3 regions of the Streptomyces sp. NPDC096310 genome follow, and region 1 is predicted to be linked to each of the others. Evidence: riboswitches for the same ligand, from Rfam matches in the RefSeq annotation. Region 1 holds a riboswitch; each other region holds the start of a gene.

The links. Region 1 has a riboswitch for cobalamin ahead of ACIQ7D_RS12590 (ribonucleoside-diphosphate reductase subunit alpha). Riboswitches for the same ligand answer to the same signal wherever they lie in the genome.
Positions count from the first base shown of each region.
Region 2: it holds a riboswitch for cobalamin, as region 1 does, so the genes downstream of both, ACIQ7D_RS11910 (ABC transporter substrate-binding protein) here and ACIQ7D_RS12590 (ribonucleoside-diphosphate reductase subunit alpha) in region 1, are expected to answer to the same signal.
Region 3: it holds a riboswitch for cobalamin, as region 1 does, so the genes downstream of both, metE (5-methyltetrahydropteroyltriglutamate--homocysteine S-methyltransferase) here and ACIQ7D_RS12590 (ribonucleoside-diphosphate reductase subunit alpha) in region 1, are expected to answer to the same signal.

Region 1 is NZ_JBIWFO010000004.1:359,542-369,861, forward strand. It holds gene ACIQ7D_RS12565 (extracellular solute-binding protein) at 1-1,017, opposite strand, end outside; gene ACIQ7D_RS12570 (GntR family transcriptional regulator) at 1,266-2,030, shown strand; gene ACIQ7D_RS12575 (carbon starvation CstA family protein) at 2,268-4,490, shown strand; gene ACIQ7D_RS12580 (YbdD/YjiX family protein) at 4,487-4,717, shown strand; gene ACIQ7D_RS12585 (Uma2 family endonuclease) at 4,796-5,380, opposite strand; cobalamin riboswitch at 5,477-5,619, shown strand; gene ACIQ7D_RS12590 (ribonucleoside-diphosphate reductase subunit alpha) at 5,766-8,180, shown strand; gene ACIQ7D_RS12595 (ribonucleotide-diphosphate reductase subunit beta) at 8,180-9,202, shown strand; gene ACIQ7D_RS12600 (ATP-binding protein) at 9,199-9,735, opposite strand; gene ACIQ7D_RS12605 (Scr1 family TA system antitoxin-like transcriptional regulator) at 9,913-10,320, shown strand, end outside.
Region 2 is NZ_JBIWFO010000004.1:197,862-208,181, forward strand. It holds gene ACIQ7D_RS11900 (ABC transporter ATP-binding protein) at 1-551, opposite strand, end outside; gene ACIQ7D_RS11905 (FecCD family ABC transporter permease) at 548-1,570, opposite strand; gene ACIQ7D_RS11910 (ABC transporter substrate-binding protein) at 1,669-2,754, opposite strand; cobalamin riboswitch at 2,822-3,004, opposite strand; gene ACIQ7D_RS11915 (DNA-binding response regulator) at 3,082-3,750, shown strand; gene ACIQ7D_RS11920 (hypothetical protein) at 3,717-5,030, opposite strand; gene ACIQ7D_RS11925 (sensor histidine kinase) at 5,023-6,276, opposite strand; gene ACIQ7D_RS11930 (hypothetical protein) at 6,498-6,668, opposite strand; gene ACIQ7D_RS11935 (IclR family transcriptional regulator C-terminal domain-containing protein) at 6,786-8,528, shown strand; gene ACIQ7D_RS11940 (S1 family peptidase) at 8,599-10,086, opposite strand.
Region 3 is NZ_JBIWFO010000007.1:133,413-143,732, reverse strand. It holds gene ACIQ7D_RS16815 (MFS transporter) at 1-945, opposite strand, end outside; gene ACIQ7D_RS16810 (MarR family winged helix-turn-helix transcriptional regulator) at 1,123-1,692, shown strand; gene ACIQ7D_RS16805 (response regulator transcription factor) at 1,744-2,460, shown strand; gene ACIQ7D_RS16800 (antitoxin) at 2,483-2,758, shown strand; gene ACIQ7D_RS16795 (ArsR/SmtB family transcription factor) at 3,089-3,430, shown strand; gene ACIQ7D_RS16790 (ATP-binding protein) at 3,427-3,861, shown strand; gene ACIQ7D_RS16785 (pyridoxamine 5'-phosphate oxidase family protein) at 3,883-4,281, opposite strand; gene ACIQ7D_RS16780 (EF-hand domain-containing protein) at 4,604-5,140, shown strand; gene ACIQ7D_RS16775 (SAM-dependent methyltransferase) at 5,137-6,045, shown strand; cobalamin riboswitch at 6,119-6,321, shown strand; gene metE (5-methyltetrahydropteroyltriglutamate--homocysteine S-methyltransferase) at 6,483-8,801, shown strand; gene ACIQ7D_RS16765 (response regulator) at 8,868-9,524, opposite strand; gene ACIQ7D_RS16760 (sensor histidine kinase) at 9,521-10,320, opposite strand, start outside.

The DNA of each region.
Region 1 (10,320 bases):
GGCGCCGGTGAAGGCGTTGATCCACTCGGCGGCGGTGGCCTGCGCCTTCGACTTGACCGGTACGGCCAGGTCGGAACCGCCGAGGAAGACGGGCATGTTGGCGCCGGACGGACCCGGCATCACGAAGTTCTCCAGGTTGCCCTTGAGCTTGCCGGTCTTGTCGCTCTTCGGGTCCTCGGCGGTCGCGCCCTCCCAGGCGGCGGCGAAGATCATGCCGGACTGGCCCTGGCCGTACACGATGTAACGGTCGGACTCGTCCTTGGTCTTGTCCGCGTGCATGTACGTGTCCAGGACCTTCTTGTACTCCTTCAGCCCCTTGAGGGACTCGGGCGAGGAGAGGTTCGCCTTGAAGGTGCCGCCGCTGTCCTCGGCGATGGAGCCGCCGGCGTCGTACACGAAGGACATGGCCGCGTACCAGTCGCGCGAGGGCTGGTACCAGGCGCTGAACTTGTCGCCCCGCTTCGCCTGGATCTTGTCGAGTCCGGCGGTCAGCTCGGCGTAGGTCTTCGGTACGGCGGTGACCCCGGCCTCCTTGGCGACGTCCTTGCGCCAGTTGGCGACCCGGCCCCCGGCGTAGTACGGCACGCCGTAGGTCTTGCCGTTGTACGTCACCGACGACTTGAGCCCGTCGAGCCAGGCGTCCGAGTTGTCGAACTTCGCCGGGTCCAGCTCGGCGAAGGCGCCCTTCACCGTGTAGCCCAGCATCTCCGTGTTGCCCATCTCGACCACGTCGGGGGCCTTGTCGGTGGCGAGCACGGCGTCGAGCTTGGTGTTCTTGTCGGGCCATCCGTAGTACTCGTGCTTGATCTTGATGCCCGGGTGCTTCTTGACCACCGCGTCGTCCGCGGCCTTGACCAGCTCCGGCCAGTTGTTCTGGGCGTCCACCGTCAGCCAGACGGTGAGCTCCTTCGCCGAATCTCCGCCGGACGCCCCGCCCTTCGGGTCGTCGGAACCACACGCCGCGAGGCCGATCACCATGCCTGCGACGCCGACCGCCGCGATGAGCTTGCGCTTCACGCCACCCTCCTCAGGGACACTGCAACCCCCCTGGTCCCTTTAATGGTTTAGACCACTAGACCAGTAGGGAGTGAGCTTGGCCTAGACCTTTAGGGGTGTCAAGGGTGTATAAGAAGGGCAGTCGTGTCCGTTATCGGACCGACACCTGAGAGAGGGCGACGACCCGTGGCCGGACCGTGCCACCATGTGAGCCGCGACAGACGGAGGAGCCGGTGACGGCAGCAGCGCAGGAGTCGGGAAGGCAGGCCATGGCCACGGACGGGGTCGGTACGGAGACCGAGGGCGGACCCGCCACCCGTACGGCCCGCGTACCCAAGTACTACCGCTTGAAGCGGCACTTGCTCGACATGACGCAGACGCTGCCGCCCGGGACGCCCGTACCGCCGGAGCGCACGCTGGCCGCCGAGTTCGACACCTCGCGGACGACCGTGCGCCAGGCGCTCCAGGAACTGGTCGTCGAAGGCCGGCTCGAACGCATTCAGGGCAAGGGCACCTTCGTCGCCAAGCCCAAGGTCTCCCAGGCCCTCCAGCTCACCTCGTACACCGAGGACATGCGCGCCCAGGGGCTCGAACCGACCTCGCAACTCCTCGACATCGGCTATGTCACGGCCGACGACACCCTCGCGGGGCTTCTCGACATCACCGCCGGCGGGCGGGTCCTGCGGATCGAGCGGCTGCGGCTGGCGAGCGGTGAGCCGATGGCCATCGAGACCACGCACCTCTCGGCGAAGCGCTTCCCGGCACTGCGCCGCTCGCTCGTCAAGTACACGTCCCTGTACACGGCGTTGGCGGAGGTGTACGACGTCCATCTCGCCGAGGCCGAGGAGACCATCGAGACCGCCCTGGCCAACCCGCGCGAGGCCGGGCTGCTCGGTACGGACGTGGGCCTGCCGATGCTGATGCTGTCGCGCCACTCGCTGGACGCGGCCGGTGAACCGGTGGAGTGGGTACGGTCCGTCTACCGCGGCGACCGCTACAAGTTCGTGGCCCGCCTCCAGCGCCCGCGCCCGTGACCTAGGAGCGGACCGGACCGAAGGCCCGGCGCGAGAAGCCCGTGCACAAAAAAACCGCCACGCCCACATAAACCCACCCCCTGCGGGCAGTTAACGTACCGGGATATGGGCTGGTGGTGGCGTGTCCCGGGATGGTCCCCTAGATTTCCTGCGCATTACGCGTGATGCACGTCGCATGACGCATCGGGCGTGACGCGTCAGGCAGTACGCAGGTGACCAGTGAGGGGACGACTCGCCATGCCAGAGCCCGCGCCGACCGACACCTCGTCGGCGGACACCCGGCCGAAGACCCCAGGTGGTCTCAGCCCGAGATCCATCGCCGTCTGGACCCTGGTCGCGCTGGTGGGCGCGGCGGGCTGGGGGGTGCTCGCCCTCTCCCGGGGCGAGGAGGTCTCGGCGGCGTGGATGCTGGCCGCCGCCCTCGGCTCGTACGCGATCGCCTACCGCTTCTACTCGCGCTTCATCGCGAACCGCGTCCTCAAGGTCGACAAGACCCGGGCCACCCCGGCGGAACGGCTCGACAACGGGGTCGACTTCCACCCCACCGACCGGCGTGTGCTGTTCGGCCACCACTTCGCGGCCATCGCGGGCGCCGGGCCCCTGGTCGGTCCCGTACTCGCCGCGCAGATGGGATATCTGCCCGGCACCATCTGGATCGTCGCGGGCGTCATCTTCGCCGGTGCCGTCCAGGACATGGTGACGCTGTTCTTCTCCACCCGCCGCGACGGCCGTTCCCTCGGTCAGATCGCCCGGGACGAGATCGGCCCCTTCGGCGGCGCCGCCGCGCTCATCGCCGTCTTCATGATCATGATCATCCTGCTGGCGGTGCTGGCGCTGGTCATCGTCAACGCCCTGGCGCACTCGCCGTGGGGCGTCTTCTCCATCGCCATGACCATCCCGATCGCTCTCTTCATGGGCGTCTACCTGCGGGTGCTGCGCCCCGGCCGGGTCACCGAGGTCTCGCTCATCGGAGTGGCGCTGCTGCTGCTCGCCATCGTGTCGGGCGGCTGGGTCGCGGAGTCCTCGCTCGCCGACACCTTCACGCTGGAAGCCGGGACGCTGGTCATCTGGATGATCGCGTACGGCTTCCTCGCCTCCGTGCTCCCGGTGTGGATGCTGCTGGCGCCGCGCGACTACCTGTCGACGTTCATGAAGGTCGGCACGATCGTGCTGCTGGCGCTGGGTGTGGCGGTCGCGCTGCCGACGATGAAGATGGACGCGGTCACCGAGTTCGCGAGCCGCGGTGACGGCCCGGTCTTCGCCGGGTCCATGTTCCCGTTCGTCTTCATCACCATCGCGTGCGGCGCGCTCTCGGGCTTCCACTCCCTGATCTCCTCGGGCACGACGCCGAAGATGGTCCAGAAGGAGACCCAGATCCGGATGATCGGTTACGGCGCGATGCTGACCGAGTCGTTCGTCGCGATCATGGCGCTGATCGCCGCCTGCATCATCGACCCGGGCCTCTACTTCGCGGTCAACTCCCCCGCCGGGGTCATCGGCGGTACAGTCGAATCCGCCTCGCAGGCGGTCGCGAACCTGGGCTTCACCATCTCGCCCGACCAGCTCGCCCAGGCGGCGAAGGACGTCGAGGAGACCAGCCTGCTGTCGCGGACCGGCGGGGCGCCGACCTTCGCCCTCGGCATGGCGGAGATCTTCTCGTCGGTCGTCGGCGGCACCGCCATGAAGGCGTTCTGGTACCACTTCGCCATCATGTTCGAGGCGCTGTTCATCCTCACCACGGTGGACGCGGGGACGCGCGTCGGGCGCTTCATGCTCCAGGACATGCTCGGCAACATCTACAAGCCGATGCGCCAGGTGAGCTGGAAGCCGGGCGTCTGGTTCGCCAGCGCGGTCGTGGTCGGCGGCTGGGGCTACTTCCTCTGGGTCGGAGTCCACGACCCGCTGGGCGGTATCAACCAGCTCTTCCCGCTCTTCGGCATCGCCAACCAGCTCCTGGCGGCCGTGGCGCTCGCCGTCTGCACCACGCTGCTGGTCAAGTCCGGCCGCCTGAAGTGGGCCTGGGTGACGGCCGTGCCACTCGCGTGGGACGCCGCCGTCACGCTCACCGCGAGCTGGCAGAAGATCTTCTCGGGCGACCCGAGGGTGGGCTTCTTCACCCAGCGCGACGTGTACCGGTCGGCCATCGACCGGGGCGAGGTGCTGGCCCCGGCCAAGACCATGGACGACATGCACACCGTCGTCACCAACTCCACGGTGGACGGGGTCCTCTCGGCGCTCTTCGCGGTCCTCATCCTGGTCGTCATCGCGGACGCCGGGCGGGTCTGCTTCAAGGCGATCCGTGATCCGGAGAGCGTGAAGCTGGTGGAGGTCCCGTACACCGAGTCCAGGATCGTCGCCCCGGCCGGCATGATCCCCACCAAGGAGGAGAAGGCTGAGCTGGCCGCCGCCGGGACCGCCAGGGAGCGGGAGAGCGTCCCGGCGGGAACGGGCCCGGCATGACCCGGCCCCGGAGCCGGGCGGAGCGGGTCCGGCAGGTGGCGGGGCGGATCCGCTGGTACGTACGGGAGTTCACCGGCGAGTCCGCGTACGAGCGGTACGTGGCCCACGCGCGGGCCCACGCGGACGCCGGTGCCCCGACGGGGGAGGTCATGACCCGCCGCGCCTTCGAACGCAGCCGCACGGACGCCCGCGAGGCCGACCCGCGCGAGGGCTTCCGCTGCTGCTGAGCCTTTGCCGAGCCGCACCGCGCGAACCACGGGCCGCCGGACCTCTTCCACGGGTCCGGCGGCCCGTTCGTCGTCACCTCAGCGCACCCAGTCCTTGAGCTGCTCGGTCTCCAGCGTGATCCCGACCGGTTCGGGGAGAGTGATCTCCTTGCCGAACGGCACGGTGTGGATGGTCTCGTACCGCACTCCGTCGGGCTCGCTGTGGACCGTCACAACGCAGTTGTCCCGGTCGATCAGCAGGTAGACCGGGATGTCGGTCTGGGCGTAGGCACGCGGCTTCTCCACCCGGTCACGGTTGTCGGTGTCGGAGTCGTACGACGTGACTTCGACCGTCATCAGGACCGGGGCAGGATCGGCCCACTCCCCCTGGCCGACGAAGGCATCCGTGGGGGCGAGTGAGGCATCCGGACGGGCTCGGCCCTTCCGATACGTCTGCGCTTTGAGTCCCTGGTCGGGATGGAGCCACAGCTCCGGACGGGACTGCATACAGATACGGGTCAGCCACTGCACGATGCGTCCGTGGTCCCCATCCGGCACAACCCTGCTCCTGATCTTCCCGTCGATGAGTTCCAGCCGAATGCTCGTAATGGTGCGGGCCATTATCGCGGTGGCCTCGTCGAACTCCTCGGGATGGATCTGAGACTCGTAGTCGATGACCGTCATGGGGATACCTCCTCCTTGTCACAACGACGATAGCGGAGGGGTCCGACAACGACCGTCGAAGCGACCCACGACACAACATCTGGGGGGTGGCGCACCGCGCGCCCCCCAGATGTATGCTCGACCTCGCTGTCGACGCAGGGGAATCCGGTGTGAATCCGGAACTGTCCCGCAACGGTGTACTGTGGCGCGCTTTGTCGTGCCCGCCAGTCCGAACACCTGCCGGCAGTGCGTCCGGCTCGACCGATCCGGGCGCCCAGACGTCCGGGCCTCGCGGTTGGGCCGGTGGACGCGGCGCGGTGTGCCGCCCTGCGAAGGCATGGGGTGCGGCCGTGCGCGCGGACCCGTGCCTCCTCGTGGCCCAGAGCCGAGCGAGGGAGAGCACCACGTGACCATCGCGCCAGCGGATCCGGTTTCAGTTGCCCCGGAGGCACCGTCCGAGAACGGGGCGACGACCGTCCCCGGGCAGGCCGACGCCCCCGGCACCGCGCTGCTGCGGACCCTGACCGAGCTGACCGCCGATCTGCCCGACGCCGACCCGGGCAGGATCGCCGCCGCCGCGCTGCGCGGCCGCAACGCCCGCTCGGACGAGGCCGAGCTGCGCGAGCTGGCCACGGAGGCGGCGGCCGGGCAGATCTCCGACGACCCGGCGTACTCCCGCCTCGCCGCCCGGCTGCTCACCCGTACGATCGCCGACGAGGCGGCCTCCCAGGGCGCCGTGTCGTTCTCCGCGTCCGTCGCCACCGGCCATCGCGAGGGCCTGATCGCGGACCGTACGGCCGCCTTCGTCACGCTCCACGCCGACCGCCTCGACGCGCTGATCGACCCGGCCGCCGACGACCGCTTCGGCTACTTCGGGCTGCGTACGCTCTACAGCCGCTATCTGCTCCGGCACCCGCTCACCCGCCAGGTGATCGAGACGCCGCAGCACTTCATGCTGCGGGTCGCCGCCGGGCTGGCCGAGGACGAGAGCGCGCACGCGCTGGACGAGGTCGAGAAGCTGTACCGGCTGATGAGCCGGCTGGACTACCTCCCCTCCTCCCCCACGCTCTTCAACTCCGGTACCCGCCACCCGCAGATGTCGTCCTGCTACCTGCTGGACTCGCCGCTGGACGAGCTGGACTCCATCTACGACCGGTACCACCAGGTGGCGCGGCTTTCCAAGCACGCGGGTGGGATCGGACTGTCGTACTCCCGTATCCGTTCGCGCGGTTCACTGATCCGGGGGACGAACGGCCACTCCAACGGCATCGTCCCGTTCCTGCGGACCCTCGACTCCTCCGTCGCGGCCGTCAACCAGGGCGGCCGGCGCAAGGGCGCCGCCTGTGTCTATCTGGAGACCTGGCACGCGGATCTGGAGGAGTTCCTCGAACTGCGCGACAACACGGGCGAGGACGCGCGCCGTACCCACAATCTCAACCTCGCGCACTGGATCCCCGACGAGTTCATGCGCCGGGTCGAGGCGGACGGCGTCTGGTCGCTGTTCTCGCCGGTGGACGTGCCGGACCTGGTCGACCTGTGGGGCGACGCGTTCGACACCGCGTACCGCAAGGCGGAGGCCGACGGTCTCGCCCGCAGGACGATCAAGGCCCGTGAGCTGTACGGCCGGATGATGCGCACCCTCGCGCAGACCGGCAACGGCTGGATGACCTTCAAGGACGCGTCGAACCGTACGGCGAACCAGACCGCCGAGCCCGGCCACACCGTCCACTCCTCCAACCTCTGCACAGAAATCCTTGAGGTGACGGACGACGGCGAGACGGCCGTCTGCAACCTCGGCTCGGTCAACCTGGGCGCGTTCGTGGACGCGGCCACCGGTGAGATCGACTGGGAGCGGCTGGACGAGACCGTCCGTACCGCCGTCACCTTCCTCGACCGGGTCGTGGACATCAACTTCTACCCGACCGAGCAGGCGGGCCGCTCCAACGCCAAGTGGCGTCCGGTGGGCCTGGGCGCGATGGGCCTTCAGGACGTCTTCTTCAAGAAGCGGCTGCCCTTCGACTCCCCGGAGGCCGCCGCGCTCTCCACCCGGATCGCCGAGCGGATCATGCTCGCGGCGTACGAGGCGTCCTGCGACCTCGCCGAGCGGAGCGGCCCCCTGCCCGTCTGGTCGAAGACGCGCGCCGCACGCGGGGTGCTCCACCCCGACCACTACGAGGTGGAGCTGAACTGGCCCGAGCGCTGGGCGGCGCTGCGCGCCCGGGTCGCGGAGACCGGTATGCGAAACTCCCTCCTCCTGGCCATCGCGCCGACGGCGACCATCGCGTCGATCGCGGGCGTGTACGAGTGCATCGAGCCGCAGGTCTCGAACCTGTTCAAGCGCGAGACGCTCTCCGGGGAGTTCCTTCAGGTCAACTCCTACCTGGTGGCGGAGTTGAAGCGGCTCGGCGTCTGGGACGCGCAGACCCGCGAGGCGCTGCGCGAGTCCAGCGGCTCGGTGGCGGGCTTCACCTGGATCCCGGCCGAGGTGCGGGAGCTGTTCCGTACGGCGTGGGAGATCCCGCAGCGCGGCCTGATCGACATGGCGGCGGCCCGTACGCCGTTCCTGGACCAGAGCCAGTCGCTGAACCTGTTCCTGGAGACGCCGACCATCGGAAAGCTCAGCTCGATGTACGCGTACGCGTGGAAGAAGGGGCTGAAGACGACGTACTACCTGCGCTCGCGCCCGGCGACCCGCATCGCGCGCGCGGCCGGCGGGCAGTCGGCACCGGCACCGAAGCCCGTCCCCGCACAGATCACCCCGGCCGACGAGGCGATCGCCTGCTCCCTGGAAAACCCCGAGTCCTGCGAGGCATGCCAGTAATGACCACGGAAACGACGACGCGGAAGAACCTCCTGGACCCGGGGTTCGAGCTGACGCTCCGGCCCATGCGCTACCCGGACTTCTACGAGCGCTACCGCGACGCGATCAAGAACACCTGGACGGTGGAGGAGGTCGACCTCCACTCCGACGTCGCCGACCTCGCCAAACTCTCCCCCGGCGAGCAGCACATGATCGGCCGGCTGGTCGCGTTCTTCGCGACGGGCGACTCGATCGTCTCCAACAACCTGGTGCTGACGCTCTACAAGCACATCAACTCCCCGGAGGCGCGGCTCTACCTCTCGCGCCAGCTCTTCGAGGAGGCCGTACACGTCCAGTTCTATCTGACGCTGCTGGACACCTACCTCCCCGACCCGGAGGACCGCGCTGCGGCCTTCGACGCGGTCGAGGAGATCCCGTCGATCCGCGAGAAGGCGCGGTTCTGCTTCCGCTGGATGGACTCGGTCGAGCGGATCGACCGCCTGGAGTCCCAGGCGGACCGGCGCCGTTTCCTGCTCAACCTGATCTGCTTCGCGGCGTGCATCGAGGGCCTGTTCTTCTACGGGGCGTTCGCGTACGTCTACTGGTTCCGCTCGCGCGGCCTGCTGCACGGCCTGGCCACCGGCACGAACTGGGTCTTCCGTGACGAGACCATGCACATGAACTTCGCCTTCGAGGTCGTGGACACGGTCCGCAAGGAGGAGCCGGAGCTGTTCGACGACGCACTCCAGCAGCAGGTCACGGACATGCTGAAGGAAGCGGTCGAGGCGGAGCTTCAGTTCGGCCGCGACCTGTGCGGGGACGGGCTGCCGGGCATGAACACGGAGTCGATGCGCGCGTACCTGGAGTGCGTCGCGGACCAGCGGCTCCAGCGCCTGGGCTTCCCGCCGGTGTACGGATCACAGAACCCGTTCGCGTTCATGGAGCTCCAGGGCGTCCAGGAGCTGACGAACTTCTTCGAGCGCCGCCCGTCGGCGTACCAGGTGGCGGTGGAGGGCACGGTCGGCTTCGACGACGACTTCTAGTTCCGGAGTCCTGGAGTCGGGGAGAGGTACTCGGAGCCGCGGTACCCCACCTCCGCCCAGACGGTCTTGGTGTACGGATCCCGGACGCCCCACCCCCACCGGTCCGCGTAGGCGGCGACCAGCAACAGCCCCCGCCCGCCGGTCGATTCGACGGCGGGCGGGGAGGAGATCCCGGGCGCGCGGGGCAGCCGGTCGGGCCGGGTGTCGATGACCTCGACCCGCACCCGGTCGACCCCGCGCCCGAGCCGCACCTCGAAGTCCCGCCCGGGGGTGCGCCCGTGGGTCACGGCATTGGCGGCCAGCTCGGCCACGACGACGGCGACGACCGAACCGGAGGCGGGGACGGTACGCGGGATGTCCCACGAGTCGAGCTGCTCGGCGCAGAGCAACCGGGCGAGGCGGGCGCCACGATGGCTGGAACTGAGCCTGATCCGGGAGAGCGGAAGCAGCGGCGAGAACGGCGGCGGAGGGCCGGGCTCTGCGGGTACGGCTGGTCCGGTGGAGACGGCGGCGGGGGGAATTTCCGACTTCATAGGGTAACCGTCCCGTCACTCATCTATCGTGACCAGGGCGGACACCCGTACCTGACGATCTGGTACGGGCCGGACCCTGGTTCTGTACGGGTCGCGGCCCGTGACGGCGGCGGGACGCGGGACGTTGCGCAGGGAAGGTTATTCACGCAGCGGCACGCACGATGGAGTGTGAGGCGTATGGGAACCAGCCGTCAGCAGAACCCGAAGAAGACACGGATCCAGGACGACGGCCGACCGCGCATCTGGGTCGGCTACGGAAAGATGGTCAGGCTCCACCGCGACCGGGCGGGTCTGACGCAGCAGGAACTCGCGGACGCGGTGGGCTACTCGTGCGAGCAGGTCGCCTCGATCGAACAGGGCAGGCGGCCGGCGAAGTCCGCGTTCACGGATGCGGCGGAGACGGTACTGAAGGCGGCCGGAACGCTGGCGGTGTTGCAGGACGACGTGGACCTGGCCAAACTGCCCGCGTTCTTCCAGGATTTCGCGAAGTTCGAGCTGGAGGCGGTCAGCCGGTACGACTTCGAACCGTTACTGATCCCAGGACTGCTCCAGACCGAAAGCTACGCAGAGGCGCTCTTCACGACC
Region 2 (10,320 bases), 160 kb from region 1:
TTGGTCGGCTCGTCCAGAAGGAGTTCGCGGGGGTCCTGGGCGAGGGCGCGGGCGATCTGGACGCGCTGGCGCTCGCCGCCCGACAGGGTGTGCCAGGACTGGTCGGCGCGGTCCGTCAGCGCGGTGCGGTCCAGCGCCGTCCGTACGGCGGCCTCGTCCTCGGCGGACGGCGCCGACCAGGCGCGGCGGTGCGGGACACGGCCGAGGCGTACGACCTCGCGCACGCTCAGCTCGACCTGGGTGTCGGTCTGCTGCTCGACCACGGCGACCCGGCGCGCGACCGCCCTGCGGCCCACCTCGCCGAGCGTCCTGCCGTCGAGGGTGACCACGCCCGAGGTGGGGGCGAGGACCCCGGAGAGCAGCCGCAGCAGGGTGGACTTGCCCGAGCCGTTCGGGCCCAGCAGCCCCACCGTGGCGCCGGGCGCGGGCGCCACGGAGACCCCGTCGAGGACGAGGCGGCCCCCGGCGGTACGGGAGACCCGCTCGGCGCTCAGGCCAGGCGCGACCGTACTCGTCATCGCGTCCTCCGGGTGCGGTGGAGGACCGGTCATCGGGTCCTCCGGGTGCGGTGGAGGACCAGCACGAACGCCGGTACCCCGATGAGCGAGGTCACCACGCCCACCGGCACCTCCTGCGGGTCGAGCACCGTACGGGCCAGGGTGTCGACCCACACCAGGAAGACCGCCCCGGTCACCGCGGTGACCGGCAGCAGCCGGCTGTGCCCCGGGCCGACCAGGGCGCGGGCCGCGTGCGGCAGGACGAGCCCGACGAAGCCGATGGCGCCCGCCGAGGAGACCAGCGCGGCCGTCAGCAGCGCGGTGGCGCAGAGCAGGACCAGGCGCGTACGGGCGACGGAGACACCGAGGTGGCCCGCGGCGTCCTGCCCGAAGACGAACGCGTCGAGCGTGCGCGCGTACCCGCCGCACACCACCAGCGCCACCACGAGGACCGCGCCGCAGACCTGGACATCGGTCCAGCCGGCGCCGCCGAGCGAGCCGAGCAGCCAGAACAGCACCCCGCGGGTGGTCTCCGCGTCGGCGGCGGTCATCACGACGAAGGAGGTGAGCGCGGAGAAGAGCTGCATCGCGGCGACCCCGGAGAGCACCACCCGGTCCGTCGTCCCGCCCAGTGTGTGACTGAGCGCCAGCACCATCGCGAACGAGCACAGCGCGCCGAGGAACGCCCCGCCAGAGATGGACAGCGCCCCTCCCCCGGCCCCGAGCACCACCACCAGGACCGCGCCGGTGGACGCCCCCGAGGAGACACCGAGGACGAAGGGGTCGGCGAGCGGGTTGCGCAGCAGGGACTGCATGATCGCGCCACACACCGCGAGCCCGGCGCCGCACACCGCGGCGAGCAGGGTGCGCGGCAGCCGCAGGTTCCAGACGATGCCGTCACGGATCGGGGTGAGGGGCGACTCGCCCCGGCCCAGATGCGCGGCGACGACCGACCAGACGTCGCCCACCCGGATGTCCGCGGGCCCGATGGTGATCGCCACGGCGACGGAGAGCGCGAGCGCGGCGAGGGCACAGGCCCAGCCTGCCGGGCGGAGCCAGGCCGCCGTCCGGATCCGGTGGAACCGGCCGTCCTGGGCCGGGGCGGACGGTGCGGACGGGTCCGGGGACGCGTGCGGCGCGGCGGGCGTCCCCGACGCCCGTTCCGTGGTTTTCACGCGGCGGGCGCGTACGCGCGCAGCGCCGCCGCCACCCGCTCGACGCCCTCCACCGTACGGATGCTCGGGTTCATCGCCTGGCCGCTGAGCCGGACGTACCGCCGGTGCTTCACCGCGTCCATGTTCCTGGTGGCCGGGTTGGTCTCCAGGAACTCGATCTTCTTGGCCGCCGTCTCGGCCGTCTCCGACCTGCGGGAGAGATCCCCGATCACCAGGAAGTCCGGGTTCCGGTCGGCGACCGTCTCCCAGTTGATCTGGGGCCACTCGTCATGGGTGGAGTCGAAGACGTTCTTGGCACCGACGGTCCGCGTGATGATGCCGGGCGCCCCGCAGCAGCCGCCCATGTAGGGGGCCTCGGAGTTGGCGAACCAGTAGAGGAAGGTGGTCTCCGCCGCCTTCTTGGTGTCGATCCCGGCGACCGCCTTGTTCATCCGTTCCTTCAGGCTCCGGACGAGCGTGGCGCCCCGCTCCTCGACGTCGAACACCCTGGCCAGATCGCGGATCTCGCCGTAGATGTCCTCCATCGTCAGCGGCGTCGCGCGCGATCCGTCGGTGTCGCCGGAGTTGTCCTTGGCGCAGTCGGACGGGGAGACATAGGTCGGCACGCCCAGCTTCCCGAACTGCGCGCGCGTGGCCACACCGCCCTTGCCCAGGGTGGATTCGAAGGAGGAGGCGACGAAGTCGGGCTCGGTGTCGAGGACCTTCTCGAAGGACGGATTGTTGTCGGCCAGCCGCTCGACCTCGGCATTCTCCTTCTCCAGCCCCTTGGGCAGCGGGTCCGTCCAGGTGGCGGTGCCGGCCATCCGGTCACCGAGGCCGAGGGAGAGCATGATCTCCGTGGTGCCCTGGTTGAGCGAGACGGCCCGCTCGGGCGGCGCGTCGATCCGTACCTTCTGACCGCAGTTGGTGACGGTACGGGGATAACCGGCGGCCCCGGACCTGGCCTCCGCCCCGGAACCCGATCCGGCCCCGGAGGCGCTGTCCCGGGTGGTGGTCGTCCCCTGTCCGCCGCAGCCGGTCAGCAACAGGGCGCCGGCCGCGAGGAGAAGAGTGGTACGGCGGGCAAGGCGTGCGATCGGCACGGAGTCGTTCCTCTGCGTCGAGGGCCCATGCGCGGAGCCCGGTCGTACGGTGCTCCCCCGCCACGGGACGCGGACGGAGGCCGCCAGCAGGTCTTCGGACTCGGGGTCATCCGGACGGGAGCGCCTTCCCGGACTGCCGTCCAGTGGCCGATGCCCCGCCCGTCGCCCTCACCGCTGCGCGTCAGCTCCGGATTCGCACCGGATTCCCTGACCCACGTACATGGGTTCGACTGGCCTCGGCAAGCTATCACAGGCGTTTTCCCGCCCCCCTGCGGCACTTTCCGGCGCTTTCCGCCCGGTGGCGGCCCGCGCGGCGGACAATGGGGCATGGCCGAAACCGCGCCCGTGAAGGTCGCCCTGATCGACGACCATCCCGTGGTCCTCGCGGGCATCGAGTCCTGGTACGCGGCATCGGAGCGGCCGATCGCGGTGACCGCCAAGGGCCCCGATCTGTCGGTGGCGACGAGCGGGCCAGGGCGGGACGCGGACGTCGTGGTGCTGGACCTCCAGCTCGGCCCGGGCAGGTCGGCAGGGCTGCCCGCCTACCCCGAGCTGCGGCAACTCGTCGCGCGGGAGCGGCAGGTGATCGTCTACACCATGCAGGACAGCCAGGAGACCGCGCTGACCTGTCTGGATCTGGGCGCGTTCACCTACCTCACCAAGGCGGAGGGCGAACGGCACCTCATGGCGGCGACCCTGGCGGCGGCCGACTGCCGCCCGTACACCCCGCCCGCGCTGGCCGGGGCGTTCGGCAGCGACGCGCGCAAGGGGCGGCCCGCGCTCACCCCGCGTGAGGTGGAGGTGCTGCTGGAGTGGTTCCAGTCGGAGTCCAAGGCGATGGTCGGGGCGAGCCTGGGGCTCTCGGTCCGTACGGTGAACACCTATCTGGAGCGGGTCAGGATCAAGTACGCCAACGCGGGCCGGCCCGCGACGACCAAGGCCAATCTGGTCGCGCGGGCCATTCAGGACGGGCTGACATCGCTGGACGAGCTGTGACCCCGGGCGCCGGGGACGGCGGCGACCACGTCGTCGGCGCCGCCGGCGCCGGCCGAAGCGACCCTGCCGCCCGGAGCGGCGCCGTCGCTCGCAGCGGCTCCGTCGGCAGCGGTGTCGAGGACGCAGGACGCCTCGACCAGCAGCCGCCCCTCGCTGCGTACGGTACGCACCCGCACCCCCTGCTCGGCCGCGTCCGGGATCTCCGTCAGCGCCGTCGCCGGGCCGTCCGTCACCACGCTCACCCGCACCAGGCCGCCGCTGCGCACCACCGTGGCGCGGGCGCTGTGCTCGGCGGTCGCCAGCGCGGCGAGCACCGGCTCGGTGAGCGCGCGGCGCAGCCGCCGGTCCACCGGGGCCGAGGCCCCGCGTACGGCGAGCTGTACGTCGACGCCCTGGCGTTCGGCGACGTCGATACCGGCCCGTAGTTCGTGGAGCAGCGGATCGTGCGCGTGGTCGCGCTCCGCGAAGAGCCGCCGCAGCCGCGCGGCCTCGACGGCGGAGCGGCGCCGTACCGCCCCGTCCCCCGGGTCGAGCGCACCGTCCGCGAGCCCGGTCAGCAACGGCAGGACGGAGCGGCCGAGTTCGGCGTAGCGGGCCCGCTGGTCGGCGTGGACCTGGGCGGCGACGGCGGCCTCCGTACGGACGCGCTCCTGTTCGCGCCCTGTGGCGCTCGCGGCGGCGGCGCACTCCCCGAGCGACCGGGCGAGCATCGCGGCGGCCACCTGGAAGGTGCAGATGGCCAGGGCGCTGACGGCCATCCCGGAGGCGGCCTCACGGGTCGGCACCCCGGCGAGCAGCAACTGACCGAGCGTCACGGCGAGATGGCCGCCGATGAAGACCAGCGTCGGCCCCAGCCCGGCGTCGAAGAGCAGCAGCACCCCGAACCAGCCGATCTCCAGGAACGTCCAGTGCGGGGTGCCGATGAAGTCCTCCACGGGCAGCCGGCTGGTGGCGACGGTCGACGCCACGACGGTGCAGGTCAGACCGAGCACCACCCACGGGCGCGGCCGGCCGCGCCCATCGGCGCCGAGCAGCGCGTCCACCATGATCAGAAGGGTCAGCAGGGTGAACGCGAAGAGCTGGACCCAGGGCTGGTCGTAGCCGCGCAGGCTGGCGAGCAGGGCGGGCAGGGCGAGCCCGAGGTGCACGGCGGTGAGGATGAACAGCCCGGCCACCCGCAGCCCGGCGCGCATGTCCCGGGCGATCCGGTCGGTCAGCGGATCGGCGCCGACGCCGTCCGCCTCCTTGCCGGCAGGGGCAGGTGACCGCGCGTCAGACACGGGGCCACTCCAGCCGTACGGTCGTGCCCTCGCCGGGGCGGGAGGCGATCGTGGCCCGGCCGCCCGCCGACTCCATCCGCTCGACGATCGAACGGGTCAGTCCCCGGCGGTGCGCCGGTACGCGCGCCCGGTCGAAGCCGGTGCCCTCGTCGCGGACGACGACGGTGACGGTGTCCCCGTCCCGGACCGCCGTCACCGTCGCGACACCGACGCCCGCGTGCCGGTCCACATTGCGCAGGGCCTCCCCCAGGGAGCCGCGCAGCGCGACGGCGGCGGCGCGCGGGACCGGGCCCAGGGAGCCGGGCGCACGGTCGAACGCGATGTGTACGGAGAGCGGGTGGCCGTCGAGCTCCGCGAGCAGCTCCCGCGTCAGGTCGGCCAGGCCGCCCGCCTCGTACGCCTCGTACGCTTCACGCATCTCATGGGGCTCATCGGTCTTGTCCGTCCCCGCGGGCGCGCGCTCCGCCGCCAGCCTGCGCAGGTCCTTGGCCGCCTGGGTGCGGACCACGTCCGGGCTGAGGGAGGCGCCGTGCGCCGAGACCATCAGCAGGGTGGCGCACGCCGTGTCGTGCAGGGTGGCGAGATGTTCCCGCTCGGCCGACCGCTGCGCCTGGGCCACATCGTGCCGCCGCCGGGCCTCGGCGGCCCGCGCGCCCGCCGCGTCGGCGGCCCTGCTGCCGCGCAGCACGAGCCGGTACATGCCCTGGCAGAGCAGGGTCTGGACGAAGAGCCACCCCACATTGGGCAGCGCGTACGTCCAGCCGTCGGGACGGTCGAGCACCGCGCCGGCCAGATCGACGGCGGCGAGCAGGCCGGCCAGCGGCAGCGCGAGCCGCGCCGGGTGGGTGAGCTGGTAGGCGACGGCGACGATGCTGACGACGACCAGCACCCAGGTACTGCCGTACCGGGTCTGGGAGGCGGGAATGGTCAGCGCCTGGGTGAGACAGAGCGCGGTCAGCACCCCGAGGTCGGCGACGAGGGTCCGGCGGGGGTGACGGCCGGCCCGGGCGAGCCGGTAGTGCAGCACGCTCCAGACGATGACCCCGGCGGAGACTGCGGAGGCGGCGGGCACGGCGCCGACGGGCATGGCCGGTACGGCGAGCAGGGCCCCGGAGCAGACCACGACGACCCTGATCCGGTGGGCGTACCGGAACGCGAAGGCGACGAATTCCCGTTCGGCCGGGCCGGGTTTCGAGGGGCCGGGTTTCGTCTCATGCGTCTTGTGCGTCTCATTCGCCTCTTGCACCACTCGGCGTCTCACCCGTCACATTTCCCGTGCCGATTGTCGGTCGATTGACCGTCACACGCCGGAGGGGTCCGGCGATACCGTTTCTCCGGTCAGGGTCCTGACGTTTCGACCGTTCTCAGGGGGGAGCGGTCAGTGTGGCCGCACGCACCCCTGCCTCATGGGGGTGGGCAGGGGTACGTGCGGGATTACCCTCAGATGCCCGTACGGGGCTGGTTCACTCATACGGAGGAATCCGCCACGGGGGCGCTCGCAGGGGCTTCCACCGGGCCGGTCGGGGGGCCGGCCAGGGGAAGCCCCGCGTAGTTCCCGGCCAGTGCGGCGGCGTGCGGCGAGGACACGATGCGGTCGAGCTGTGCGAGCTGGAGGCAGGTCTCGAAGGCGCCCGTCACCGCTGGTGAACTATCGTCCACCTGGGCCCACTGAGTCTGCGTTCACCGGGGACCCATGTCAACGCCCCGTCCCAGCACGGCCCGAAGCCGGGGCCCGGGAGACCGGAGACCCGCACCATGCCGCCCGCCCCCTTTCCGCCCTCCCCGTTTCCGCCCGCCGGCGAGGTGCCCGCAGAGGCCGTGAAACCGCTGATGCGCGGCATCCTGGTGCTGCGCGCGCTCAGCGACGCCGACGGCCGCGCGAGCATCGGCACCCTGGTCCGCACCACGGGTCTGGCCCGCGCCACGCTCGACCGGGTCGTCGCGACGCTGGCCCGCATGGGATACGTACGGCTGACCGGGCATGACGCCGTGCTCGCCCCGCGCCTCATGGAGCTGGGCAACGCCTATCTGTCCGCGTCACGGCTGCCGGGACGGCTCGGCCCCCTCGCCGAACGGCTCGCGGACGAGCTGGACGAGTCGGTGTCCCTGGCCGTCCCCGACGGCGACGGCATCCGCTTCGTCCACCAGAGCACACGGCGTCGCGCCATGTCGCTGACGTTCCGCATCGGCGATCTGCTGCCGGCCGAACGCACCGCGCCCGGGCCGCTGATCGCCGCCGGATGGACCGGGGAGGAGTGGGCACGGTGGCGGGCCCGCCGGGCCGCCGACCCCGAGGACCTGGGCTTCCCCGCCGTACCGCCCCGGGACGACGGGGCGGCGTACGGCGGCCGGACGGGGCACGCCCGGCGCTTCGAGGAGCTGGCGGCGCGGGCCAGGGAGGACGGCTGGGCGCTGGACGACCAGCTCGTCGAACCGGGGCTGATCGCCCTCTCCGTACCGCTCCACACCCCGTCGGAGACCCGGGCGGGACAGCCGGTCTGTGTCGCGAGCGTGGTCAGCCACACCAGCAGGCACAGCGCCGCCTCGCTCCGGGAGACCCTGCTGCCCCGGCTACGGGCGGCCGTGGCCCGGATGGAACGCGAACTGGCCCGCCCCGCCGGGGAACCCGCCGCCGGGCGGCTGCCCGGGTCGGGGCGTTCCGCGCTGGCCGCGTGGACCGGCGCGTCCAAGCAGGAACTGGGGCGGGAGTTCATCGAGTCCCTGGCCCGCGGACTGACCGTACCGACCGCGTTCGGTGAGGGCGGGCACGCGCTGACGCTCAGCGCGGTCGCCGAGGCCACCGGCCTGGCCAGGGCCACCGCCCGGCGCGCCCTGATCACCCTGGAACATCTGGGTTACGTCACCGCCGCGCCGGACCGGACGTTCCGGCTCACCCCGCGGGTGCTGTCGCTCGGCTTCGCCGCCCTGTCCCGTACGACACTCCCCCAGATCGCCGCACCCCATCTCGCCGCGCTCGCGGGGCGGGTACAGGACTCGGCGTCCCTGGCGGTGCTGGTGGGCGACGACGTCCAGTACACGGCCCGGGTGGCCACGCGGCGCATCATGAACGTCAACATCACCACCGGCACCCGCTTTCCCGCGTACGCGACGTCCATGGGCCGGGTCCTGCTGGCCGGACTGTTGGACGCTCTCTCGTACGACGAACTCATCGCCCGGCTCGCGCGCGCCGAACCGAGGGCGCTGACCCGGCACACGGTCACCCGCCCTACCGAACTGGCCGCGCTGCTGGACGGCGTACGCCGTGCGGGGTACGCCCTGGTGGACGAGGAGCTGGAGGAGGGGCTGCGCTCGATCGCGGTGCCGGTCGTGGACGGTACGGGCGCGGTCGTGGCGGCCGTGAACGTCGCCATGCACACGAGCCGCCGCGATGTCGGGGCGTGCCTCGCGGAGGTCCTGCCGGAGCTGCGCGCGACGGCGGCGCGGGTGGAGGCGGACCTGGTTGTGGTGGGCCGGTTCACCCGCGTACCGACGGTGTGAGACGCCGGAAGGACCCCGCCGGTCGGCGGGGTGCCTGACCGGGGGGTCCTTCCGAGAGGGCGACGCAGGGTCAGTGACCGTTGCGGTTGCCGTTGTTGTTGTTTCCGTTGTTGTTGTTTCCATTGCCTTGGTCGCCGTTGCCATTGCCGTTACCGACATCACCGGCACCATCACCGGCACCCGCGTCACCGGCACCATCACCAGCACCCGCGTTGGCAGCACCGGCATCAGCGACACCATCACCCGCACCGGCATCAGCGGCACCATCGCCGGCACCCGCGTTGGCAGCACCCGCGTCGGCGACACCGCCATCACCCGCACCCGCGTTGGCAGCACCCGCGTCAGCAGCGCCGTCACCCGCACCGGCATCGGCGGCACCGTCGCCGGCGCCCGCATCGGCCGCGCCGTCACCCGCACCGGCATCAGCGGCACCGTCGCCGGCGCCCCCGTCCCCGATCTGGGCGCCGACGGCCTCCAGCGCGGTCGTCACCGGCTGGAAGAAGGTCTCGCCGCCGACGGTACAGTCACCGCTGCCGCCGGAGGTCAGACCGATGGCGCCGCCGTCCGCGGTGAACAGCGGACCACCGCTGTCGCCCGGCTCGGCACAGACATCGGTCTGGATGAGGCCGTTGACGATGTCACCGTTGCCGTAGTTGACGGTGGCGTCGAGACCGGTGACCGAACCGTCGGCCAGCCCGGTGGTGCTGCCCATCCGGATGACTTCCTGGCCCACGGCCGCCTCCGCGGCGGCGGCGATCTCCACGATCTGGCCGTCACCCGTGTCGACCGTGCTGAGAGCCTCGGTCGCCGGGTCGTCGTACGCGGCGAGGGCGAAGTCGCCGCCGCCCGCGAAGGTCGCGTCCTGGATGGTGGCGATCGGCTGCCCGTCCTGGGCGTCCGCCCACTCCGCGGCGGCGACACCGCAGTGCCCGGCCGTGAGGAAGCCGGGGGCGCCGTCCGCCGTCACGACGTTGAAGCCCAGCGAGCAGCGCGCGCCGCCACCGAAGATGGCGTCACCGCCCGCGGCCAGGGGCTTGAACTCCCCGGCGCTCCGCTTGATGCGGGCCACGTCGGAGCCGAGCGACGTGACGGTCGACTCGATCTGGTTCCACTCGGCACCGGTCACGGTGCGGTCGGCGGTGACCTGGATCTGGTTCGTCCTGGGGTCGACGGACCAGGCGGTGCCGGGGATGGTGGCCTGCGCCTTCAGTGTCTGCGAGGCGGCCTTGAGCTGGGCGGTGCTGTTCTTGACGTTTCTGACGACGGCTCCGGCCTGCTTGACCTGGAGCTCGACCTTGTTGTTGTCACCGACGACGTTGATGACGATCTGCTGCTTCGCGGAGTCGTAGTACGACCCGGCGAAGGCATCGCCCAACTGGGCGGCGATCTGAGAGGCGAGATCCCCGGCGGCTGCCGCGGTCACCTTCTTGGGCGTCGGCTCCGGCTCGCCGCCCTGTGAGGCATTGGCGTTCGGCAGCAGAATCGCGGCCGCCGCAACGGCTACAGCGCCACCCCCGGCGAATACGATCTTCCGCTTGGGTATGCGTTTGTGGCTCAACTCAAGACCTCCTGTGGGGGACGGAGTCCGCTCGCCGGCAGCAGACGAAGAACGCTCGGCCCTGTATACGGAGGCGACCCGAAACGCGTTCAGCACAACTTCCCCGCAACCGAGTTCACCCCCTCCGATACGACGCAGTCCCCCACCCGGATCTCCCGGGCAAAACCCTGTGAAGAACGCCAATTCGCCTGGCTACGATCAGCGGATGCGTCCCCTCAAATACGGCTATACCCA
Region 3 (10,320 bases), on a different contig from region 1:
CATCGACTTGCCCAGGCCGTAGCCGGTGACCTCGGGGAGCTGGAGGAGCTGCGGGAGGACCAGGGACATGGCGAACATCGAGAAACCGAGCGCCACCGAGGCGAGGTTGGTGAAGAGCACCTGCCGGCGGGCGGTGGTCCTGAGGTCCACCAGCGGCTGCGCGGTGCGCAGTTCGAAGTAGCCCCACGCCACCAGGACGACGACGGCGAGGGAGAAGAGACCGAGGACGGTGCCGCTGGTCCAGCCCCAGTCGCCACCCTTGGAGATGGCGAGCAGCAGGGAGACCAGTCCGGTCGCCAGACCGAGCGAGCCGACCAGGTCGAACCGGCCGCCGGTACGTACCTTCGACTCGGGTACGAGCACCGCGACGAGCACGGCGGCGACGGCGCCGAGGACCGCCGAGGTCCAGAAGAGCACGTGCCAGTTGAACGTGTCGGCGATGAGCGCGGCGGAGGGCAGACCGAGCGCGCCGCCCACCCCGAGCGAGGCGCTCATCAGCGCGGTCGCCCCGGCGAGCCGTTCGGCGGGCAGGACGTCCCGCATGATGCTGATGCCGAGCGGGATGACGGCGCCGGCCATGCCCTGGAGGACGCGCCCGACGATCATCGGGACCAGGGAGTCGCTGAGCGCGCAGACGACCGACCCGGTCACCAGCAGGGCGATGCTGACCAGCAGCATGCGGCGCTTGCCGTACATGTCGCCGATGCGCCCGGCGACCGGGGTGGCGACGGCGGCGGCGAGCAGGGTGGCGGTGACCGCCCACGCGGTGTTCGAGGCCGAGGCGTCGAGGTACTTCGGCAGCTCCGGGACGATCGGGATCACCAGGGTCTGCATCAGCGAGACGACGATCCCGGCGAAGGCCAGGACCGCCACCACGGCGTTCGCCCTCGGCGGCGCGGCGCCCCCGGCGACGGGCCGGGCGGGAGTGGGCGGGGTGTCGGACATGGAAGTGCCTCCGTGGGAACCCTCAGGTGTGCTTGACTCACGCAACCATATTCCGATTGATTGACTTAAGCAACTTTACTTGACCGTGACCGGAACTCGACGGAAGGTTTGCCTTACTTGAGTCAAGCAATCTTTAAACTCTTGATTGACTTAGGCAAGCAGCTCTACGGTGTTCCCATGCCCACACCCCCACCCACGCCGGATCCGGCCCCCGCGCCCCTGCCGGGAACGGCCCCCGAGTCCGTACCGGAGGCGGCCCCCCAGCCCGCCCCGACGGATCTGAACGAGATCGAACGGGGCCTCTCCCGCCTCACCTACCTGGCCGGCCGGGCCCGGCACCACGAGCATCTGAAGTCCGTGTCCGGACTGCCGCTCGACCGGGCCGCCGTGGCGATCCTGCGGCGCCTGGCCGGCAACGGCGGCGAGGCGCCGCGCCCCGGGGCGCTGGCCGTCCGGCTCTCCGTGGAGGCGTCCCATGTCGCCCGCCAGTTGCGCCACTTGGAGGAGCACGGCTACGTGGTCCGCGTCCCCGACCCGGACGACCGCCGCGCGCAGCGCGTCCGGCTCACCGACGCCGGACAGGCCGCGATCGACCGCGTACGGGAGGTGAGCCGCCGGAGCGTGGAGGAGGCCCTGGCCGACTGGTCGCCCGAGGAACTGCGGGAGTTCGCCACGCTCTTCCGCCGCCTGGTCGACGACTTCACCACCCGCTCCGAGAAAAGTGCCGATGCCCGGCCCTCCGCCTGACGGCGCAGCCGCGTCCCACGCGGACCGGTCCTTATGACGAATGGTTCTGTCATGCAGAGCAGCCTCAACGAGAAGCTGTCGCCCCGCCGTGGTGACGGACAGCACGTCCTGGTCGTCGCCGACGATCCCGGTATCAACGAACTGCTCACCACCACCCTGGAGTTGGCGGGTTACCGGGTCGGCGTGGCGCCCACCGGCGCCGAGGGGATGGTGCGGATCACGCAGCACCGCTTCGACCTGGTCGTCTGGGACGCCACCCTGCCGGACCTGGCGGCCTTCGCCCGGGGCCGCCGCGTCGTACCGGCGGACCGCCCCCCGCTGCTCTTCCTGGCCGCGTGCGACGCCCTCCCCCGCCTCGCCCCCGAACTCAGCCCGGGGGCCGAGGACTACGTCACCAAGCCCGTACGGATCGCCGAGGTGCTGGCCCGTGCGCAGGCCCTGCTGGGCGCCCGCCGCCATGACCGGTACGAGGGGCCGCCCTGCTACGGCGACCTGGTCCTGGACGACGTCACGTGCCGGGCGCGGCGCGGGGCCCGTCCGCTCGGTCTCACCCCGGCCGAGTACCGGCTGCTGCACCATCTGATGGCCAACGCGGAGCGCGTGCTGTCGAAGAAACAGATCAGCCGGCACGTCTGGGGCGAGTTCCGCGCCGGGCAGGCGATCGAGAAGCTCGTCTCCCGTCTGCGCCAGAAGGTGGACCGGGAAGAACCCGCACTGGTCCACACCCACCGGGGCTTCGGCTACTGGCTCGGTTGCGCCGGCCACTGAGCCCCCGGGTCGCTAAGATCCGGTGCTGACCACTTTCTTCGACCACTTCTTCGACCACTTCTTTGGGCAGCTCACACCGGAGGTCGGCCCCATGTTTGACGCACTGAAGGACCTGAAGGACAAGGCCACGGATCTCGCGAGCGAGCACGGCGAGATGATCGGGAACGGGCTGGAGAAGGTCGCCGACGTGATCGACGACAAGACCGACGGCAAGTACAGCGATCACCTCGACACCGGCGTCGACAAGGCGAAGGACTTCCTCGAAGACCTTCAGGAGAAGAAGTCCTCGCAGGACTGAGCGGACCAGGAGGTCCGAGAGACCCGAGAGGACTGAGAGATCCAAGGCGCCCGGGAGTTCCAAGGGGCCCGAGTGATCCAAGTGGCCCGGGAGATCCAAGGGGTCTGATCCGGCAGCCTCCTTCGGCCGCCGCAGGGCCGGCCGGTCCGCCGGACCGGCCCGCGGAACCGGTCCGTACGGCGTCGTACGGACCGGCCCGCTCCACCCCGTACACATCGCACGGCCGTTCCATGGCCCCAGGAATTGCAAACTTCTGCAATTGCCTAGATGCTGTACGGGCCGTGTGCCACGCCGTGGGGGTGGTGCGGCGAGAGGGAGAGCGAGGGTTTCGTGGGGATTCCGCTGTACCAGGCGAAGGCGGAGTTCTTCCGGATGCTCGGGCATCCGGTGCGCATCCGGGTCCTGGAACTGCTCCAGGACGGCCCGATGCCCGTACGGGACCTGCTCGCCGAGATCGAGATCGAGCCCTCCGCGCTCTCCCAGCAACTCGCCGTGCTGCGCCGCTCCGGCATCGTCACCTCCAGCCGTGAAGGCCCGACCGTCGTCTACGAGTTGGCGGGAGGCGATGTCGCGGATCTGCTGCGGGCCGCGCGGCGGATCCTCACCGAACTCCTGGCCGGTCAGCATCAACTCCTGGAGGAACTGCGGGAATCCGAGGTCTCCGCGCGGTGAGCCGCCGTATCGCCCCGCTGCCCCACCGCCATGTGCTGACGCTGCCCGCCCGGCCCGCCGCCGTACGGACGGCGCGCGAGACCACCCAGCGGTTGCTGGCCGAGTGGGGCATCAGCCCGCACCACCCCGCCGTCGATCCGGCCCTGCTGATCCTGAGCGAACTGGTCACGAACAGCGTCCGGCACGCGGCGTCCGTCTCCCCCAGCCTCACCGTCAGCTACGCGGCCGGCCACGACACCCTCGTCTTCGCGGTCCACGACCGCCACCCCTATCAGCCCTCCCTGCGTACCACGGCCGGCACCGGCGTGGCTGCCGCGAGCACGGGACTGGCGACCGTCGTCGAACTCACGTCGAGCCTCGCGGGCTCGGCGGTCGTCCGCCAGGACGGGGACGGCGGGGGCAAGAGCATCTGCATCACGCTTCCGCTCTAGGGCCTAACACGCCCTGGGGTCTCAGAAGTTCCCCATGGCCCTGGTCACGGTGATCTCGATCGCCACCCGCTCCGGGTTGACTCGCGGCGGCTTGTACCGCCGGGTGTAACGCCGTTCGGCCTCGGCGACCGCCTCGGGGTCGCGGTTGACCACGGCGGTGCCTTCGAGCGTGGCCCAGCGGGCTCCGTCGACCTGGCTGACCGCGACGGGCGCATCGGGTCCTGCCGCGATGACATTCCTGGCCTTCGCCGTCCCGCCGCCGGTGATGACCCGGGCGATCCCGGCGTGCGGGTCGTAGGTCACCCCGACGGGCACCAGGTGCGGGGTGCCGTCGGGGCGGCGGGTGGCGAGCAGGCACAGATGCCGCTCCTCCCAGAACGCGAGAAAGGCCGGATCCGCAAGCAGGGCGCGTGATGCCATGGTGGAAGTCTCTCGGGTCTCGGGCCGGGGCCGGGGCCGGGGTCCGGGGCCGGGGGTCCGGGGCCGGGGGTCCGGGGCCGGGGGTCCGGGTCTCGGTGGCCGGCGTACGGCGTACGGCGCCTCGGCGCGGCGCCCGTCGATACTACGTGCGGGCAAAGCGAGCGCCTCACTTTCCAGAACCGTGGCCTTCCATGCGCCGCCCAGCCCATTGCGCTCGTTCGTGTGCAGGTGCGGGTTTTCCGTATCGCCGCGCCCGCCCCGCCCGGATAGTGGAGGGGCAAGCGGCCCGAGAGCCGGAGACCGGAGAGCAGAGGAGGGCGCCATGCGTACCGTTGAGGCGACCAACCGTGTCCAGCTCGTCTTCTCGCTGTTCGACGCCGACGGGAACGGCTATCTGGAGGCCGCCGACTTCGAGCTGATGGGACGCCGGGTGGTCGCGGCGGTGCCCACGGCACCCGACGCCCGGAAACGCGCGCTGCTCGACGCCTTCCAGCGGTACTGGACGACCCTCGTCACCGAACTGGACACCGACGGCGACGGGCGGGTCGGCCAGGAGGAGTTCACCGCCTGCGTGCTGGCGCCGGAGCGGTTCGCGTCGACGGTCGACGCGTTCGCCGAGGCGTTCGCCGGTCTCGGCTCCCTGGAGGAGGACGGCCTTGTCACCCGTCCCGTCTTCGGTGGCCTGATGAGGGGCGTCGGCTTCCGGCAGCCCAACATCGACGCCCTGTTCGACGCCCTCGACCCCACGGACGACGACCGTGTCGCGGTGGACATCTGGGCGGACGCCATCAGGGACTTCTACCGCCCCGAGAAGGCCGGTATCCCCGGGGACCACCTGACCGCGGGCCTGTTCCGGTGACCCCGCCCGCCGCCGGTACGGCACCGGAGCCGGCCCTCGGGGTGGCCGGGGGCGTGGGCAGGACCGCCCTCATGGTGGCCGCCGCCCGCGCCATCGAGACCCACCGCCCGGACGCCCTGGCACGGGACGAGTTCGCGGAGCGCTTCGTCCGGGCGGCACCGGCCTCGGCCGGCTGGCCGGTCCGCCCCGACCAGGTCCCCGGCGGGAACGCCGACCCGCTCTGGGGCCGCCTCGGCCGGTACTTCGCCCTGCGCACCCGGGTCCTGGACGACCATCTGCTCCGTACGGCGGACACGGGCGTGCGCCAGGTGGTGCTGCTGGGCGCGGGGCTGGACTCCCGGGCGTTCCGGCTCGGCTGGCCGCCCGGCTGTGTGGTCCACGAGATCGACACCGCCGAGATGCTGGCCTTCAAGCAGGCCGTACTCGACGGGTCGGGTGCCGTCCCCGTGGCCGAGCGCAGACCGGTCGCGGCCGATCTCCGGTTCGACTGGGCCGACGCGCTGATCGCCGCGGGGCTCGACCCGGCCGTACCGACCGCCTGGCTCGTCGAGGGGCTGCTGCTGTACCTCCCGGCGGCGGCCGAGCGGAATCTCATCGCGACGGTGGACCGGCTGAGCGCGCCCGGGAGCACACTGGCGTACGAGATCAAGAACCTGGAGGGTGCGGACGTACGCGCCAGTCCCGTCTACACCACGACGAAGGCGCGGATCGACATCGATCTGCCGGCTCTCTTCGACCCGGATCCGCGCCCCGCGTCGGCCGCCGAGCTCGCCCGGCGGGGCTGGACGGTCTCGGTCCGCTCGCCGTTCGATTTCACCCGCCTCCACGGCCGCGGCCCGCTCCCCGAGCCGGACGACGCGCTGGCCGCCAACCGCTGGATCTTCGCGGAGACGCCGGGCTCGTGATCCACCTCACATTCCGGAATGTGAACACATTCGTCCGGCGGGTTGCCCACGCTCTAGCCTGGCGGATGTAGCTGGTTCGCCCTGCCATCCAGGCAGACGCGTCGTAAGAGGGAACCCGGTGGGAATCCGGGACTGCCCCGCAGCGGTGAGCGGGAACGACCGCCGTCATACGCACTGGATCCGACGTACAGGGTCCGGGAAGCGACGGCCAGTAGGTGTCTGCCCCGGCAGACGTGCCCGCGAGTCCGAAGACCTGCCCGTTGCCCGTACGCGACCGATCGCGTGCGGATATCCCGGTGACCTCGTGGGCGGGTCGGCGTACATACCGGACGGACCAGCGCGCCCGAGGCGCCGTCTCGACCGTCGGGTTCGTCACCCTTTCGCGCCCACGTCCCGTCCCCGGGATGTTCAGGAGTCATCTCGCGAAGGAGATTTCCGTGACGACACAGTCCGCGGCCGCGGCAGCACGGGCCACCGTGTACGGCTACCCCCGCCAGGGCCAGAACCGGGAACTGAAGAAGGCCGTCGAGGGGTACTGGAAGGGCCGCGTCACCGCCGGCGCCCTCCGGGAGACGGCGGCCGGTCTGCGCCGGGCCAACTGGCGGCAGATGGCGGACGCCGGAGTCCACGAGGTGCCCACCGGCGACTTCTCGTACTACGACCACGTCCTGGACACCAGCGTCATGGTCGGCGCCGTACCCGAGCGGCACCGGGCGGCCGTCGCGGCCGACGCACTCGGCGGCTACTTCGCGATGGCCCGCGGCACCAAGGATGTGGCGCCGCTGGAGATGACCAAGTGGTTCGACACGAACTACCACTACCTCGTCCCCGAACTCGGCCCCGACACCGTCTTCACCGCCGACTCCACCCGGCAGGTCGCCGAGCTGACCGAGGCACTGACGCTGGGGCACACCGCCCGCCCGGTCCTGGTCGGCCCCGTCACCTATCTCCTGCTCTCCAAGCCCGCCCCCGGCGTGCCCGCCGGATTCGAGCCGCTGACGCTGCTGGACCGGCTGCTGCCCGTCTACGCGGAGGTCCTCGCCGATCTGCGCGCGGCCGGCGCCGCGTGGGTACAGCTCGACGAGCCCGCGCTGGTCCAGGACCGTACGCGCGCCGAGCTGGACGCCGCCGCCCGCGCCTACCGCGACCTCGGCAACCGCACCGACCGGCCCCAGCTGCTGGTGGCCTCGTACTTCGACCGGCTCGGCGACGCGCTGCCCGTCCTGGCGAAGGCCCCCGTCGAGGGGCTGGCGCTGGACTTCACCGACGCCGCCGCGGCCAACCTCGACGACCTCGCCGCCGCGGGCGGACTCCCCGGCAAGCGGCTCGTCGCGGGCGTCGTCAACGGCCGCAACATCTGGATCAACGACTACGAGAAGTCCCTCGCGACCCTCGCCACCCTCCTCGGTCTGGCCGCCCGGGTCGATGTGGCCGCCTCCTGCTCCCTCCTGCACGTCCCGCTCGACACCGCGGCCGAACGGGACATCGACCCGCGGGTGCTGCGCTGGCTCGCCTTCGCCCGGCAGAAGACCGCCGAGATCGTCACCCTGGCGAAGGGGCTGGCCCAGGGCACCGGCGCCATCACCGCCGAGCTGGCCGACAACCGGGCCGACCTCGCCTCCCGTACGGATTCCCCCCTCACCCACGACCCGGCCGTACGGGCCAGGACCGCCGCCGTCACCGACGCCGACGGCCGCCGCGCCCAGCCGTACCCGGAGCGGGCCGCCGCGCACCGCGCCCACCTGGGACTGCCGCTGCTGCCGACGACCACCATCGGCTCGTTCCCGCAGACCGACGAGCTGCGCACCGCCCGCGCCGACCTGCGGGCCGGCCGGATCGACACCGCCGGGTACGAGGAGCGCATCAAGGCCGAGATCCAGGAGGTCATCGCCTTCCAGGAGAAGGCCGGGATCGATGTCCTGGTCCACGGTGAGCCCGAGCGCAACGACATGGTGCAGTACTTCGCCGAGCAGCTCACCGGCTATCTCGTCACGCGGCACGGCTGGGTGCAGTCCTACGGCACCCGCTATGTCCGTCCGCCGGTACTGGCCGGGGACATCTCCCGCCCCGGACCCATGACGGTGCGCTGGACGACGTACGCCCAGTCGCTCACGTCACGCCCGGTCAAGGGCATGCTCACCGGCCCCGTCACCATGCTCGCCTGGTCCTTCGTCCGCGACGACCAGCCGCTCGGCGACACCGCCCGCCAGGTCGCCCTCGCCCTGCGCGACGAGGTCGCCGATCTGGAGGCAGGCGGCGCCTCGGTGATCCAGGTCGACGAACCGGCCCTGCGCGAGACCCTGCCCCTGCGCGCCGCCGGCCGCGCCGCCTACCTGGACTGGGCGACCGAGTCCTTCCGCCTCACCACCAGCGGCGTGCTCCCGGACACCCAGATCCACACGCACATGTGCTACGCCGAGTTCGGCGACATCGTCCAGGCCATCGACGACCTCGACGCCGACGTCATCAGCCTGGAGGCCGCCCGCTCCCATATGCAGGTCGCCCACGAACTCGCCGCCCACGGCTACCCGCGCGAGGCCGGACCCGGCGTGTACGACATCCACTCCCCGCGCGTACCGAGCGCACGGGAAGCCGCCGATCTGCTGCGGGCCGGCCTCAAGGCCATCCCCGCCGACCGGCTGTGGGTCAACCCGGACTGCGGCCTGAAGACCCGCGGCTGGCCCGAGACCATGGCCTCCCTGGAGAACCTGGTCACCGCCGCCCGTACGGTCCGCGGCGAACTCCCCGCGTCCTGACCGAGGAGCGGACAGAAGGCCGGGGTGCCTACGGGCGCCCCGGCCCCCGCGTCGCCCGCACGCGGCTCACCGTCTCCCGCCGACCAGGCCGGACTCCCAGGCCCAGGCGGCGATCTCCACCCGGTTGCGGGCGGGCAGTTTGATCTGCACGTTGCCGAGATGGGTCTTCACCGTGCCCACCGAGATGGAGAGTTCGGTGGCGATCTCCGCGTTGGTCAGCCCCCTCGCCACCAGACGCACCAGGTCCTTCTCCCGTTCGGAGAGCGCGGTGTCCGGCTTGCGGGGCGCGGGCGCGGAGCCGTGGAACTGCCGCAGCAACCGTACGGTGATGGCCGGGCTCACCAGCGCCTCACCGGAGTAGGCCGCGCGAATGGCCTCCACCAGCAGGGCGGGTCCTGAGTCCTTGATCAGGAACCCGGAGGCGCCCTCGCTCAGGGCACGCTGGACGTACTCGTCGTCGTCGAACGTCGTGACCACGACGACCTTCGGCGGATTCACGGTGCCGGGGCGGGTCAGCCGGCGCAGCGCCTCCAGCCCGTCCATGCGGGGCATGCGGATGTCCATCAGCACCACATCGGGCCGGTGGCGCTCGGCGAGTTCCAGGGCGTGCACCCCGTCCGTGGCCTCCCCGACGACCTCGATGTCGTCCTCGGCCGCCAGGATCATCGCGAATCCGGCACGGACCATGGCCTGGTCGTCGGCGATCAGGATCCGGATCGTCATGACACCGCCACCTTCGCCTTGGACACCGGGAGCGCCGCCTCGACGCCCCAGCCGCCGCCGGTGACCGGGCCCGCCTGGACGGTTCCGCCGACCAGACCCACCCGCTCGGCCAGGCCCTTCAGCCCGAAGCCGCCGTGGGAGAGATGGCGCTGCCGTCCGTCGTCGCCGACCCGTACGGTGACCCGGTCCTCGGAGCGGTCCACGCGCACCCGCACCTCGGTGCATCCGTGCGCGTGCTTGCGTACGTTGGTGAGGGCCTCCATCACCACACGGTGCACCGTGGTCGTCACCTCCACCGGCAGGTCGTCGAAGGTCCCTTCCAGGTCGAGCGTGGCGCGGGCGCCGCCGACGGACGAGAACTCCTCGACCAGCGAACGCACTTCGCCGATGCCCGCCAGCGGAGTCAGCGCCACCTCTCCGTCGGCGTCGCGCAGCATCCCCACCATGTGCCGCATGGACGTCAGCGCCTCCGAGCCCGCCTGCTCGATCCGTCGCAGCGCGGGGGGCAGCATGTCGGGCCGCTTCTCGGCCATCGCCTGGGCGCCCTGTGCCTGGACCACGATGCCGGTCACGTGGTGGGCGACGAAGTCGTGCAGATCCCTGGCGAACTCCGTCCGCTGCTCCAACCGCAGGGCCGTCGCCTGCCGCCGCCGGTCCACCTGGAGCAGGCGCATCCCGAGACCGATACCCAGGGCCATGACCGCCGCCAGGGCGAAGAGCAGCGCCAGGATGATGGTGGACTGCCGCGCCACGGCCGCGACCGGCCGCAGCACGATCGCCATGCCGAGCAGCGACA